Regions from separate parts of the Glutamicibacter sp. 2E12 genome, predicted to be linked through region 1. Evidence: riboswitches for the same ligand, from Rfam matches in the RefSeq annotation. Region 1 holds a riboswitch; the other holds the start of a gene.

Region 1 (7,550 bases):
ATCTTGGGTCCATAAGAGCTCATGGGCCAGGTGCGAATGAGGCTCCCACTCCGTAGAGACATCAATGGTGTGCGTTTCGCTCAGAATCACAAATGATGAGGTCGCATCGCTAGGCAAGGCAGTTGCTTGCACTAGAGCAGTACCTGGTTCACGGGACCAAGTACCAAGCCCGATGGTCGAGGTAGGAGGGGAAGTCATATTTGCAGTATAGAAAGTATTCGGCATGACATAGCAGGTTTCATGTTAGTTCTACCGAACCCCTTGAAGAACGGTTCAATAATCGCGTGCCAAAATTCTACGGATCGGCTACTAAACCAAATACATTTCACCCCCAACTGGTTCAATCAGGAATCTAGGCTGCGTTCGGTTACCCACAGAAGGCTATTCCAGTGTGTAGTACTCAAGCATGTCATCACGTTTTTCCAGTCTGAATCCTCGACTGGTGAGCAGTCGGGTTGAAGCAGTGTTAGCCGGAGCTACGCGGGCACTGAATTTCGTAATTCCGTATATCTTGGGAATTGAAATCAGGGTGCTATCGAGCACGGCTCCACCAACTCCTCGCCCCCATTGATCTGGAGATACCCAGTAACCGACCTCCACGCAACTTTCCTGCCGGGTGCAAAACACGAGGCCCACTGCTGCATTTGCTTCAGTAGCTAGGAACCATCGAGAGCCCCCCACAGTGTCGAGTGGTTCATGTTGGAGGGATTGCTTAACGCAGGCGTTGATGGTTTGCCGGTCCCATGGCTCCCCATACCCAATAAAACGAGCTACACGTTCATCCGAGGCCATGCTGGCAAAGAATTCGGTGTCTGCGCTGCGAAATGGACGCAGGGTAATTGATTGTGAGCGCGACATCCAAAGCCTTTCGATGTCGTAAATTTAAAAAACTCTTAAATGCATTAAACAGTACTAGACGTACCTATGGCGCTCTTATTTCAAATAGAGGTCAATGAGCGCTCAGAATCCCGCGCCGACCGCGCCGAGCGTCCCATAGCGGAAACCGAAGAACACGGCCCAGTGAAACGGTCCACAACGAGAACCTGCGCAAAGAACTGTTGAAGGTGAAACGGGAGAACGGCTTCATAAAAGTTGTCGGTGCCTATCGCGCCTCGAACAGTAAGGAGTAAGCGCGGTCTTAGACTTCATCGAAGCCCACATAGGCGAGTATCCAGTGAACTGGATGGGCAGGAAACCCAGAATTCCAGGGGCAGTCACTACCGATGTCTGAACGCCTGCCAAGAGCTGAGCGAAGCCTAAGTCCTGCGAGCACACCGCACGAAACTGCTCCAGGACGAGTGTGAGGCGTCCAACCAGGTCGCCGGTGGCGGACAATTAGTGGATTTGATCCGCAAAAACCATGAGGAAGACATCTCGACATCCACGGTGATGTCGCTCATGAAAGAGCTGAGAATCCGGGCCAGGCGGATGAGCGCCTTCAAAACCACGACCGTGCGTGAGCGCCAATCCCGGACGGTGCGTATAGAAAACCATAGGGTCGACAATCTCGGCATGCCTGACTTCCGCTCCTCGCGGCTTGCGGCGAAACTGTTAGGCGATATTGCCTGCCTGCGCGCCGGTGAAGGCTGGTTGTATTTGGCGACGGTGATCGATTTGAATTCGCGACAGATCGTGGGCTGGTCAATGGGTAAGAACATGTAAACGTAGTTGGCCATTGACTCGAGGGGGCTTGCTGCGTCGCAGGCGTTCATCCAGTTTGGTAGTGTGTTCCATTCAGACCGAGGCCCCAATGTACCTCGGCGCGTTCCAGAGGTGGTGTGCTGCGCACAGGGTGCGGTAGTCGACGGGACGCGCCGGGGTGTCCCTGGGATAATTCCGTCGCCGAGTCAGCCTTCTGGACGACCAAGAAGGAAATGTTCCACCACAGGTTCTTCAGCAGCAGGGTGGCTGCGTGTGCCGCAGTGAAGGAGTGCATCGCGGTTTGGTACAACCGGAAGCGCCCGTATACGGCAAATGGCGGAGTTAGCCCCAGGCGGTTCTGGACTCATATCAGGAAAGGGATCCTCTAGCTTTGACGGCTTGAGGAAATGTACAAAAAGATCAAAGTTCGTGTCCCAAAAACTTGACCAGCTCAGGCGCAATGCTATTGCGAGATGCTGGAATGTTCTCGGGCCAGGGGAATTGAGTTTTCATATAGCAGTGCGGGCGGGATTTTTCTTCTTTCGTTCGCGCTCGTAGCGAATCGAAATCGATTCTCTCTGCCTGTTTTAGGGTTTGGGTCGTTTGGCCTTGCGTTGCAGTGCTGTGGTTTGCAGATTTTTCGATCTGTGATTGAACGCGTCGAGCACTTCGGGGCCACACCCACGGCATGCCGTGGGCCAATTGCGTCGACCATGGTTCGTTAGAGGTCTTGTTCTTCCTTCGGAATGCTCCGTGCAAAAGTTCAGCGTCGTTGACCAAACCGGCCGATTCCGGGGAATTGCCGCAGAAAAATGGGTGCATGCAACGCAATGTTGCATGCACCCATTTCCTGGAATCTTGGACTCCCTAGGCAAGTACCTGGCGCTTGGAAGAAATCACGCCGGTGTTGAATCCAGCCAGGCGCAGGCCGCCGTGGAAGCGCGCGTGCTCGATCTTCACGCAGCGGTCCATGACCACATTCATGCCCGCGGCCTCGGCGCGCTGGGCCACTTCCTCGTGCCAGGATCCCAGCTGCAGCCACAGTGTTTTCGCGCCTACGGCCAGAGCCTCGTCCAACACGGTAGGCAGGTCATCGTGCTTGCGGAAGACCTCCACCAGATCCGGGGTTTCCGGCAGATCGGCCAGCGACTTGTACACCGGCTGGCCCAGGATCTCATCGAGTACCGGGTTGATGAAGTACACCTTGTACTTGGAGGAGGAGAGCAGGTAGGTAGCCACGAAATAGCTGGCGCGCGATGGCTTGTTCGAGGCGCCGACAATGGCGATGGACTTGGTGTCGCGCAGGATCTCCAGGCGCTGTGCGGCTCCCGGGCCTTCCCAAGTGGTTTCAACGGCAGCCATTAGATTGCTCCCTTCGAAGCGGTTGGCAATGCGCAGGCGGAACCGTCATAGGCCGGTGCCTCGAACCCTGCGGCGGAACCGGCAATCACTTCCTGCGAAGCGGCCAGCGCCTGGTCCAGATCCCAGAGAATATCCTCGACATCTTCCAGCCCTACCGACAGTCGGATCAAATCTTCTGGCACGCCCGCGGAGACCAGCTGCTCGGCGCTCAGCTGCTGGTGGGTGGTGGAGGCCGGGTGCAGCACCAGGGTGCGGGCATCGCCGATGTTGGCCAGGTGGCTGGCCAGCTGCAGGGCCTCGATGAACTTCGAGCCGGCTTCGCGCCCGCCCTTGACCCCGAAGCTGAAGACCGAGCCGACGCCCATGGGCAGCAGCTCCTTGGCCTGCGCGTGCTGCGGGTGGGACTCCAGGCCCGCGTAGTTCACGTAGGTCACGCGCTCATCGGCCTGCAACCAGGCCGCGACCTGCTTCGCATTGGACAGGTGGTTGTCCATGCGCTGCGGCAAGGTCTCCAGGCCCTGGAGCAGCTGGAATGCGGACTGGGCCGGCAGGGCCGGTCCGAAGTCGCGCAGCTGCTCGCTGCGCAGCTTGGTCAGGAAGCCGTACTCGCCGAAGTTGTCCCACCAGGAGACGTTGCCGTAGCTGGCTACCGGTTCGGTCATGGTGGGGAACTTGCCGTTGCCCCAGTTGAACTTGCCCGACTCGATGACCACGCCGCCCAGGGTGGTGCCGTGCCCGCCGATGAACTTGGTAGCCGAGTGGATCACGATGTCCGCGCCGTGCTCGATAGGGCGCAGGATGTACGGGGGAGTGAGCGTCGAATCGACCACCAGCGGGAGATTGTGGCGGTGCGCCACCTCGGCCAGGCCCTTCAGGTCAGCGATGTCGCCGGACGGGTTGGCCACAACTTCGGTGTAGACGGCCTTGGTGTTCTCCTGGATCGCCGCTTCGAAGTCGGCGGGATCATTGGAGTCGATGAAAGTGGTGTTGATGCCGAAGCGGCGCAGCGAGACATCCAGCTGGGTGATGGTGCCGCCATAGAGCTTGGAGGATGCCACGATGTGGTCGCCTGCCTGGGCCAAGGCCGCGAAGGTGACGAATTCCGCGGCCATGCCCGAGCCGGTGGCTACCGCTCCGATGCCGCCTTCCAGCGAAGCCATGCGCTCTTCGAAAGCCGCCACGGTCGGGTTGCCGATACGCGAGTAGATGTTGCCGTACTTTTGCAGGGCAAAGAGGTTGGCCGCATCGTCAGCGTCCTTGAAAACGAACGAAGTGGTCTGGTAGATCGGCACTGCGCGTGAGCCGTGCTCGGCATCGGGGGTGCCTCCGGCATGCAATGCGCGGGTGCGGAAACCAAACTTGTGATCTGCCATGGTGGCTTACGACTCCTTGTCGACTGGGGTTTCGCGTGCACCGCAGGGCGGGCCGCGATCGAGGCAGGAATCCCGGAATCAATGTCGCTTCCTGCCGTGGTCCAACGGGTAAGCGGCTGCATCGTTTCTGGCGGTAGCACCGTATCCACCGGATGTGGCAGGTTGCTGCGGCGTCATCGAACCAGATCTCTCAGCCGCTCGGGATGGTGTAATAATCTTCGCAACATGACCGTTCGTGACCCAACTATGAGTCGTAACGTTGCGTATTGGAGCTGATATCGGAGATTCTTCGATACCTGTTGCCCCGGTTAGGCTGGATTCATGGATACTTCTCTGGCATTGGTTCGACACGGGCAGACAGACTGGAACCTTGCAGGACGCTTGCAGGGACGAACCGATATTCCGTTGAACGATACCGGGCGCGAACAGGCTCGCGAGGTCGGACGCAGGCTCATCGGCCAGAATTGGTCGCTGGTACTTGCTTCACCCTTGGAACGTGCCCAGGAAACTGCCGCGCTGATTGCCCAGCAGATCGGGGCTGAGACGGGGAACGCTGTTCCGGAACTCATTGAACGCGGCTTCGGCCCGCTGGAAGGCCGGATCATGGCCGAGGTCAGCGAAGCGGAATCGGCTGCTGCCAAGGACCTGCGTGAGCCGCGTGCCCAGATCTTGAGCCGTGCAGTGCCAGCGCTGCTGGACTTGGCCAGCAGGCATGCCGGGCGCAAGGTCATGATTGTCAGCCATGGGGCCACCATGCGCACCATCCGCGACGCATTGGCCGGAACCACGGATCCCCAAGGCGTGGAAAATGGCGAAATGCTCCACTTGGACTTGATCCGCCTTGAGCAGATCGCCAGCGAATTGGATCTGGTGGCATTCTAGGAATCCATGGGGTCTCTGCGAGAAGTAAATTTTTTTTCGTTCACGCCTCACAAAATGGTCTCCTCGTACGTTTACATGGTGAGAAGCCATGAAGGCGCAAGAATTCCAGGAGAGCCATGCAAGCACCGTTCGAGCGGATAGTCCAGGACTATGGACTGAACGTCCTGCGCGTTTGCCGTGCCCTGCTTGATGAGCACCGCGCGCAAGACGCCTGGTCCGAAACGTTCCTCGCCGCGCTCAAGGCGTACCCGCAACTGCCTGAAGACGCCAATGTCCTGGCATGGCTAGTGCGTATTGCCCGGAATAAAGCCATTGACGAGTTGCGCAGGAACAAGCCGGAAATCCTCGTCGGCCAAGACGTGGACAGCCTGGCCCCATCGGCCCAACGGCCGGATCTGCAGTTGGAAAACCTGCAGCTGTGGCATGAGGTGAACCAGCTTCCTGGCAAGCAGCGGCAGGTGGTGGCCTACCGCTACCTGGGCGGAATGAGCTACGCGCAAATTGCCGGAATCCTTTCCGGCACCGAAGCTGCCGCCCGGCGTTCGGGGGCCGATGGGATCAAGAATCTGCGGGCCCGGATGGATGACCAAGAACTATGGCGGGAGCAGCCATGAACGGAAAAAATTATCGGCAGCAGGCTACGGCCGCTGAAGCGCAAATCCTCGACTCGCTGCAGGGCCGGCTCGTTGAACGGGCCCGTGCACTGGAACTTGTTGATGTTGCCTATCGCGTGGTCGATAGCCCCGTGGGGGCCTTGCTGCTGGCCAGTACCGATGCCGGGCTGGTGCGGGTCGCTTTTGAATCCGAAGGCCATGACCGGATTCTGGAGGTGCTCTCGGAAAGGCTCAGCCCGCGGATCCTGCGCGACAAGTCGAGCTTGGATGGTGCCGTCCGGCAACTGGATGAGTATTTCGCGGGCCAACGGCATGGCTTCGATCTTCCGGTGGACTTGCAGCTCTCCACCGAGTTCCGCCGCCAGGTGCAGCTGGAACTGGGTCATATCGATTACGGGCGTACCTTGAGCTACGCCCAGCTGGCGCAGCAGATCGGCAAGCCGAAGGCGGTGCGGGCCGTCGGTTCAGCCTGCGCCACCAACCCGATTCCCATCGTGCTGCCCTGCCATCGGGTGCTGCGCACCGATGGTTCATTGGGCGGCTACCTGGGAGGCTTGGAAGCCAAGTCCGAGCTGCTGAAGCTGGAGAACCCGGACTTCGCCAGCGGCGCCGCGACGCTGTTCTGACGGGCAGTTCCCGCATGAAACAAGTGCTGGGCTGCTGCCTCCCTTGCGGGAAGCAGCAGCCCAGCACTAATTGCTACGGGCTTGCAGCCCAGCAGCTGCTACTTGCTGCGCAGTTCGAAGCGATCTGCGTCCATGAGCTTGGCCCAAGCGGAGGCGAAGTCATTGACGAACTTCTCCTTGGCATCATCCGAAGCGTAAACCTCGGCCAGTGCACGCAGCTCGGAGTTGGCACCGAAGACCAGATCCACGCGGCTACCGGTCCAGCGGCCATCGGTGGTGGTGTAGGTCTGTTCGTCAGCGGACGGGGTCCATTCCAACCCCAGCTCCAGCAGGTTCGCGAAGAAGTCGTTGGTCAACGCGCCTGGGGTGTCGGTGAAGACGCCCAAGTTGGAGCCGTCCCAGTTATTGCCGATGACGCGCAGTCCACCGAGCAGTACGGTAGCTTCCGGTGCCGAGAGGCCCAGCAGATTCGCGCGGTCGATCAGCAAGTACTCGCTAGGCAGCTTGACGAAGCCCGAGTCGTAGTTGCGGAATCCGTCGGAAACTGGTTCCAGCCATGCGAACTGGTCAACGTCGGTTTGCTCCTGGGTTGCGTCTACGCGGCCCGGGGTGAATGGAACCTCGACCTGCTGGCCAGCTGCCAGGGCTGCCTGCTCGACTCCGACGTTGCCGGCTAGGACAACGACGTCCGCGAAGGAAGCCTTGATCCCGGAAGTGGCGTTGAAGTTGTCAACAATCTCTTCCAGCTTGGCAATTACCGGCTTGAGCTGTTCAGGCTGGTTCACGCTCCAGGAGACCTGTGGTTCCAGGCGGATGCGGCCGCCGTTGACGCCGCCGCGCTTATCCGAGCTGCGGAAGGTCGAAGCGGCCTTCCAAGCCGTGGATACCAGCTGCTGGACGGTCAGTCCCGAATCGTTGATCAGGGCTTTAAGTGCGGCAACTTCAGTTGCACCCAAGGTGGTCTGCGGAGCTGCTGGCAGTGGATCCTGCCAGAGCAGGTCCTCAGCAGGAACCTCTGGGCCGAAGTAGCGGGACTTCGGGCCCATGTCACG
Region 2 (7,550 bases), 450 kb from region 1:
TGGCTCAAATATTTATCAGACTGGCCAGTTCAGTGTTGCTCGATTTCTTAAACCTGGCATGTTCGGCAAATGGTAATGATACGACATGAAATTGGGTCTGTGCATCGCCTTCTTCGCGAATCTACGGCGCTCAGGCCGCCTCACCCACCAACTGGATACCTAGTCTTTCAACAATATTCTCAGTTATGAGGACCCTCCCTTCGCAGTTCAGTCTGTACCTGAGTGCTGGTTGGCCTTGAACGACCAGGGGCTCACCGCGGCTTAGTGCTGTCACGAGAACCTCTTCACATTCCATGGGCACCCCTATTTTCCTAATGCCCTCGCGGCTTCCGATGCCGTCGATTTGAGTAGATAAAAAGATTCCGGCACTTGACTCCACAGCGGATCTATCCAATCTATGTCGGAACGCTCCGAACCTACGGAGAAACTCAATTTTCAGCTTTATAACCAGTGACGTAGTGTCCACCCCTGATGGAGCGATTGTCCGCCCAATATGGTAAATCAATCAGCGTCACTTTAGATCAATATTCGAGTGATGTTTGCAGCAGCTAGGCTGTGTACCATGAAGACAAGCGATGACCACCGGCTCAAGGGCTGGTTTTACTTTCCTGAATCACCAGCTAATCGCGTGCCCGGAATAATTACTTGGAGTCAGAATTCAGGTGCAGATCTGGAACTCATTGGAGGGCTCCCTCCGGAGCCACAGAAAGAGCAAGCCAACGAATGGTTCCAGCGTAGCCGTGAATTCGAAAGCGACACTTTGCCAAGCACAATCTATGGCGAGCTCGATTCTGGGAAAAAAGTCTGCATATGGGGTGCAGAACGCAGAAGCTACAAGGCAAAAATGGGAAGTCAGATCCAAGAAGAATTCTGGCACTCCTCGTGGGTCTGCGTTGGCGCGCATGTGGCCTCCGCCGACTGCCGCGAGTTTCGCAGCTTCAGGGTCGCGCTTGATAATCTCTACTATCTAACAAGCGACGGACGATTCGGTGCACCGCTGTGGACACAGATCGAGGGAGTCGAGCATCCGGGCGAAAAACAGGAGGACGGGACTTACCTCTGCCCATTCACGCTGCCAGTAATTGGTGGTTATCGGGCAGGTTGGGCCACAGGTTCAATAGCGGACACGACTTACAGCATCAATACGTATGCAACACGACCTTGGATCTCTCCAGCAACCGAAGCTGACCCTGCTCTGAAATTAAGCTTCATGACAAACCGGCGGCGTCGTGGGGCAAGTATCGAGCTTTTCGCCAGTGCCGATGCAGAAGTTGCACTCATCGATGATTTGTCCAGTTCTGCTGAGGAGCTACTCCACAGAACCAGCCCGCTCTTGGGCCTGATGAGTCTGGCGACGTTCAATACGAGCGGTGTCGAGTCGATCAAGGCGCAGACTGTTGACGGTGAAGAAGTCTCCCTTTTGTGCTATACGGGACATCAAAGCGAACCGGATCTTTACACCGAGGCTGGTGGCACCGTCTTCACCTTCAACGATGTGTCGCTTGGTAACTTCTTGGAGGCCTGGCAACGGCTAACCTCTGGAGCACAGGCGCAGTATGCGTGGAATTTGGTAGTTGGACTCATCGGCCACTCGCCACTCATGGTAGAAGAGCATTTAAGCCAAGTTCTCGCAGCCGCTGAGGGGTTCGATACCTGGTGCCTTGACGGAGGAAAAAATACTGAGTTGAAAAACCGTCTGATCAGATTGCATGACAAGCTCCCGGCAGAGCTCAAAACACAACTCCAACTCGATGTCGAAAAGTGGGTCGATTGGGCCGTATGGGCACGGCATCACGTCGCCCATGGCGGAACGAAGAAGCACCGCGACATCAGTAACTTCTACCAGCTCAAAATCATTTCCGACTCTGTTCATCTGATTACCTACCTCGCTGCCCTCTCGGAATTGAGAATCCCGGATGAGAAATTGATTCAGGCAATCACTCGCCATCCCCGGTTACGGGTCTTGGCAGACCGGTGTGCTGAAATCCCTAAACTTCCCACCGCTGAGGACGGACCTTAGAAAAGCGTGAGAGTGAGCCTGAAAGTCAAGCATCAACGGCATTACTACATATCGCAGTCCCCGACTCGGCCACAGCTCCGAGGAATCTCCGAATCTGATTACCAGTATTTCGTGGCAGACCTTCAAAATTGGGTAATCGCAGGCGGAGACTAGGATCGGCAGTTCGCCGATGTCAGTGTCCTCCTTACACGGCATGTTTCAATCCACTTGCCCTTAGGTCAGGCTGTGGCCAGGCTGCGGTGCTGGATGCTGTCCGCGCTGGTTGCTTTCGCGGCCGCGGCCAGCCCGCGTTCCAGATCGGCAATCAGGTCGTCGGCTTCCTCGATGCCCACCGAGAGGCGGACCAGGTTGGCCGGGATTTCCAGCGGGGTGCCGATCAGCGAAGCATGGGTCATTTCGCGCGGATAGCAGACCAGGGATTCCACCCCGCCCAGGGAGACCGAGAGCTGGAAGTACTCCATGGATTGGGCGAAGGCGCGGGCGGCGGCTTCATCGGAGAGCTGCAACGAGAGGATCCCGCCAAAGCCACGGCCGGCCGCGGACTGGGATTTGGCCAGTTCATGGCCCTGGTGGCGTTCCAGTCCCGGGTAGTAGACGCGGGTGACCTCGGGCTGGTCATCGAGCCAGCGGGCCAGGGTGGAGGCGGTAGCCCCGTGGCGTTCCATGCGCAGGCCCAGGGTCTTCAGCCCGCGGGCGGCCAGGTAGGAATCCTGCGGACCGGAGACCGCTCCCCCGGCGAACTGCTGGTAGCCCACGGCTTCGGCCAGGCTCTGCCCGCGGTGCAGGTGATCGGCCACGATGACCGCACCACCGAGCACGTCGGAGTGCCCGCCAATGTACTTGGTGGTGGAATGGACCACTGCGTGGGCGCCGAAATCCAGCGGCCGCTGCAGGTACGGGGTGGCGAAGGTGTTGTCCACCACCAGCAGGGCGCCGTGTTCGCGGGCGATGGCCGCCCACCCGGCCAGGTCGGCGATGCCCAGCAGCGGGTTGGACGGGGTTTCCACCCAGAGCAGCGCGGTGTTCGGGCGCAGCGCGGCGCGCACCGCATCCAGGTTGGTGATGTCCACCGCCGAAGAGGTGATCCCCCATTTGCCGTGCAGCTTGGAGATCAGCCGGTTGGTGCCGCCGTAGCCGTCGGCGCCCAGCACGATGTGGTCGCCCGGCTGAAGCACCGCGCGCAGCAGCGCATCTTCGGCCGCGATCCCCGAAGCGAAGGAGAAGCCGGCGGCGCCGCCTTCCAGCGCGGTGAGCTGGGATTCGAACCCGTTGCGGGTCGGGTTGGAGCCGCGCGAGTATTCGTGCCCGGCGCGCAGCACGTTGATGCCGTCCTGGATGAAGGTGCTGGTCTGGTAGATCGGCGGGATCACCGCACCGGTGTGCGGGTCCTTGTGCTGGCCGGCGTGGACGGCGAGGGTGTTGAAGCCGCTCATGCGAAACTCACTTCCTTGGTGCCGGCGGTGGCCTGGGTTGCGGCCAATGCAAGATCCAGCGATTGGGTGATATCTGCGAGCAGGTCGGCGGGGTCTTCCAGACCGACCGACAGGCGCAGGGTGGAGGTGTTCAGGCCGGCGTCGGCCAGCTGCTGCTCCGAGAGCCGGCAGTGCGTCATGGTCGCCGGGTGGGAGACCATGGTGCGGGTGTCCCCCACATTCGCGGCCAGGGAAATCAGCTTGAGCCCGTCGATCACCGGGGAAACCAGGGCCGGGTGGGCCAGCTCGATGGCCAGCACGCAGCCGGTGCCCTTCGGCGCCAGCGCCCGGGCCAGCTCGTGGCTGGGGTGCTCGGGCAGCGCGGGGTGGTGGATGGCGGCAATGCCCGGATACTCGGCAAGCGCGTCGATCAGCCTGGTGACGCTGCGCTGCACGTGGGCGGCGCGCACCGGCAGGGTTTCGATTCCGGCCAGGATTCCCTGGGCGCTGGCCGGGGCCAGGGTCGGGCCCAGATCGTGCAGGAACTTGGAGCGCACCAGCATTGCGTAGGCGGCCGGTCCGTGGCGCTCAAGCAGCGAGGTGTTGTTCAGACGCACCCGCGGGGCGGCGATCTGCGGCCAGCGGGCGGCATCGGAGAAGTCGAATTTCCCCGAGTCCACCACGACCCCACCGAGCACCGAGCCGTGTCCGGCCAGGCCCTTGGTGGCCGAGTGCACCACGATGTCGGCACCGAGTTCCAGCGGGCGCACATTCAGCGGGGTGGCCAGGGTGTTGTCCACTACCACCGGGATGTTGTGCTCGTGGGCGATCGCCGCAATGGCCGGGATATCGGCCACGGTGCACAGCGGGTTGGAGACCGACTCCAGGAAGAACGCCCGGGTGTCCGACTCAATGGCCGCAGCCCAAGCCAAAGGATCGGCCTGGTCGACAAAGCTGACGCGGATCCCGAAGTCGGCGAAGGTGTCGGTGAGCAGGTCCACGGTGCCGCCGTAGAGCGAGGAGGAAGCCACGATGTGCTTGGGTCCCTGGGTCAGGGCCAGCAGGGACAGGGCGACGGCGGACTGGCCGGTAGCGGTGGCTACCGTCTGGGCCCCGCCTTCCAGCGCGGCCACGCGCTGCTCGAGGATCGAGACAGTGGGGTTGCCGGTACGCGAGTAGGTGAAGCCGGCCTGGCGCAGCGCGAACTTCTCGATCGCTTCGGCATGCGATTGGAATTGGTAGGCTGCAGAATTGTGCAATGGCGGCAGCATCGGGCGGAAGTCTCCGCTCGGGCGGTACCCTGCGTGCACCGCGTCGGTTCCTTGGCTCATAGCTCCTCCTCGATTCTCTGCGAGGGAGTGCACCGATTGGCGTCGTGTGGCAACACGAAGCGCAACGCGCAAAAACGCGTTCGGAACTGCTCCATCGTTCCTGGCATTAGCACCTTTCGGTTTCCCGATGGTTGCTGCGACGTCAACGAGCCAGATCTCTTAGTCGCTCTTGATGGTTTGTTGTTCTTCCATGGTTGGCCATGGGCTGCGAGGGGTGCAAGCGCTATCGGGCGGCCGGCTTCATACAAGGCCGCCAAGCTTCATATGTCGTGCACTTGTCATGATGACGCGGTGGCTGGCGCCACTTTATGACGCACCAAAATGAGAAAAACCCCGAGACTTTCAAGGTTTTCCCGGAAGTTTATGACGATGGAGCGGCACTCGATGACCGGGGGTTACGCTGTTGGCGGCTCAGCCGAGCACTTCCACCCCGAAGCTGGCCACCACTGCGCGGACTTCTTGCAGGTAGCGCTGAGCCTGGTCGGTGAGCGGGATCGCGGCGTGATCGATCCAGCCGATCTCGATGCGCTCGTCGATGTCCAGCGGGATGGCAACGATGGATGGATCCAGCTCGTCGCTGATGATGCCGGTGGAGATCGTGTACCCTCCCAGGCCGATCATCAGGTTGAAGATGGTCGCACGGTCCGAGACTTGGATTTCCCGCTGGCTGGAGCGTGTGGAGAGCACTTCCTCGGCGAAGTAGAACGAGTTGTTCGCGCCTTGATCGAAGGTCAGCCGGGGCAGGTTTTCGAGGTCTTCGAGGGTGACCTGGTCACGGGTGGCCAGCGGGTTGCTGCGCGAGATGAAAATGTGCGGATCGGCCAGGAACAGCGGGTGGAAGACCAGCCGCGATTCGCGCAGCAGCTTGTCGATGACCTTCCGGTTGAAGTCGTTGCGGTACAGGATCCCGATGTCGCTGCGCAGCGTGCGCACGTCCTCGATGATCTGCTCGGTGCGGGTCTCGCGCAGCGAAAACTGGTATTCCTCGGCTCCACTGGCCTGCACCATCCGGACAAACGCATCCACCGCAAAGGAGTAGTGCTGGGTCGAGACGCCCAGCAGTCGTCTGGCGGAAGGGCGGCCGAGGTAGCGGTGCTCAAGAAGCTCCACCTGCTCGAGCACCTGCCGGGCGTAGCCCAGGAATTCTGCGCCTTCGGCGGTGAGCGTCACTCCCCTGGCCGAGCGCACCAGCAAGGTGCGCCCCACCCGCGATTCGAGCTCCTTCATCGCCGCCGACATGCTGGGCTGCGCGACGTAAATCAAGTCGGCGGCAGCCGAGATGGACCCCTCGGAGGCTACCGCCACGAAATAGCGCAGCTGCTGCAGCGTCAAGCCATTTGTTCCCTGAACCATAGCCAGAGTCTATATCAATCCATAGTTATATCGAGTTACCTGATATCAAGAATCACCCTGCATGATTGACGCAACGACTTCCCCTCGGCCCACCACGGTCCCCTCAGAAACAGATTGGCCATCATGGCAGACGCGTTGACCTTCAGCATTAGCACCACTAAATTCGACGAGAATTACTCCCCTTCGACAAATTCGCGCACCACCACGAACTTCGCCAATTTGGCGCGTGGAGAGCGCCGCGAAGAGAACCTGAACAATGCTTTAACAATGATCAACCGCCGCTTCAATTCCCTGGTTCACTGGGACAATCCCCAGGGAGACCGCTATGCGCTGGAATTGGAAATCATTTCTGCCAATGTGCATTTCACTGCCGATAATAACTACCAGAAGTTTCCCCTTTTAGAAGTCCTTGAAACCACGATCGTGGATAAACTACTAGGCACTCGAACCCAGGGAATAGTCGGCAATAATTTTTCTTCTTATGTCCGCGATTACGACTTCAGCGTAGTGCTTCCAGCCTCATGTAATGACAGCGGAGCTCCGGTGCTGCCAGAAGATTTTGGTGATCTCCATGGACAGCTCTTCCAACATTTTTTGAACTCACAGGCATACCGTGAACGTTTTGCCCAGCTGCCGGTGATCTGCATCAGCGTCTCGACTTCCAAGACCTATTTCCGCACCGGCAACAGCCATCCAGTGCTCGGTTTGGAATACCAGCAGGACGAAAATTCATTGACCGATGCGTACTTCGGGAAAATGGGCTTGAGCGTCCGCTACTTCATGCCGCCAGGTGCCGTGGCACCGCTGGCGTTCTACTTCCGCGGTGACCTGCTCAACGACTACACCAATCTGCAGCTGATCAGCCTGATCAGCACCATGGAGACCTTCCAGAAGATCTACCGCCCCGAGATCTACAACGCCAACTCAGGAGCGCCTGCTGTGTACCACCCGAGTCTCGGCGCCCAGGATTTCTCCCCCACCCGCGTTTTTTATGACCGCGAAGAACGAACCCAGCTAGGCAAGATCCAAGGGAAGTTCACCGAAGAGCATTTCATTATTCCGAATCGCGAGCTGCTCGCTCAGTGGTCTTCTTCCTACCCGGCTCCTGTCGCCTAAGATCCCGAAAGATATCCCATGACTTCCCCGCTTATCCCCACGTCAATTGTCGGCAGCCTGCCCAAGCCTTCATGGCTTGCCGAGCCTGAAAAGCTCTGGTCACCATGGAAGCTTGAAGGCGCGCAATTGCGCGAAGGCCAACAGGACGCCATGCGTGCTGCGGTTCTTGAACAGACTCAGCGCGGCATCGACATCATTTCCGATGGCGAGCAGTCCCGACAGCACTTTGTCACGACCTTCATTGAGCACCTGAGCGGCGTCGACTTCGAAAAACGCGAGACCGTGCGCATCCGCAACCGCTACGACGCCAGTGTCCCC

Evidence for each region. Region 1 has a riboswitch for S-adenosylmethionine ahead of ACP3TE_RS05925 (O-acetylhomoserine aminocarboxypropyltransferase/cysteine synthase family protein). Riboswitches for the same ligand answer to the same signal wherever they lie in the genome.
Region 2: another riboswitch for S-adenosylmethionine. It lies ahead of ACP3TE_RS03785 (O-acetylhomoserine aminocarboxypropyltransferase/cysteine synthase family protein); the one in region 1 lies ahead of ACP3TE_RS05925 (O-acetylhomoserine aminocarboxypropyltransferase/cysteine synthase family protein).

Annotation. Positions count from the first base shown of each region.
Region 1 is NZ_CP188297.1:1,279,076-1,286,625, reverse strand. It holds gene ACP3TE_RS05945 (helix-turn-helix transcriptional regulator) at 1-198, opposite strand, end outside; gene ACP3TE_RS05940 (GNAT family N-acetyltransferase) at 382-858, opposite strand; partial or broken gene ACP3TE_RS05935 (IS3 family transposase) at 970-2,044, shown strand; gene ACP3TE_RS05930 (CoA-binding protein) at 2,509-3,003, opposite strand; gene ACP3TE_RS05925 (O-acetylhomoserine aminocarboxypropyltransferase/cysteine synthase family protein) at 3,003-4,376, opposite strand; SAM riboswitch class I at 4,492-4,586, opposite strand; gene ACP3TE_RS05920 (histidine phosphatase family protein) at 4,698-5,258, shown strand; gene ACP3TE_RS05915 (RNA polymerase sigma factor) at 5,375-5,872, shown strand; gene ACP3TE_RS05910 (methylated-DNA--[protein]-cysteine S-methyltransferase) at 5,869-6,498, shown strand; gene katG (catalase/peroxidase HPI) at 6,597-7,550, opposite strand, start outside.
Region 2 is NZ_CP188297.1:828,777-836,326, forward strand. It holds gene ACP3TE_RS03775 (HEPN domain-containing protein) at 563-2,020, shown strand; gene ACP3TE_RS03780 (cystathionine gamma-synthase) at 2,239-3,453, opposite strand; gene ACP3TE_RS03785 (O-acetylhomoserine aminocarboxypropyltransferase/cysteine synthase family protein) at 3,450-4,763, opposite strand; SAM riboswitch class I at 4,852-4,942, opposite strand; gene ACP3TE_RS03790 (LysR family transcriptional regulator) at 5,175-6,116, opposite strand; gene ACP3TE_RS03795 (DUF1852 domain-containing protein) at 6,240-7,232, shown strand; gene ACP3TE_RS03800 (methionine synthase) at 7,251-7,550, shown strand, end outside.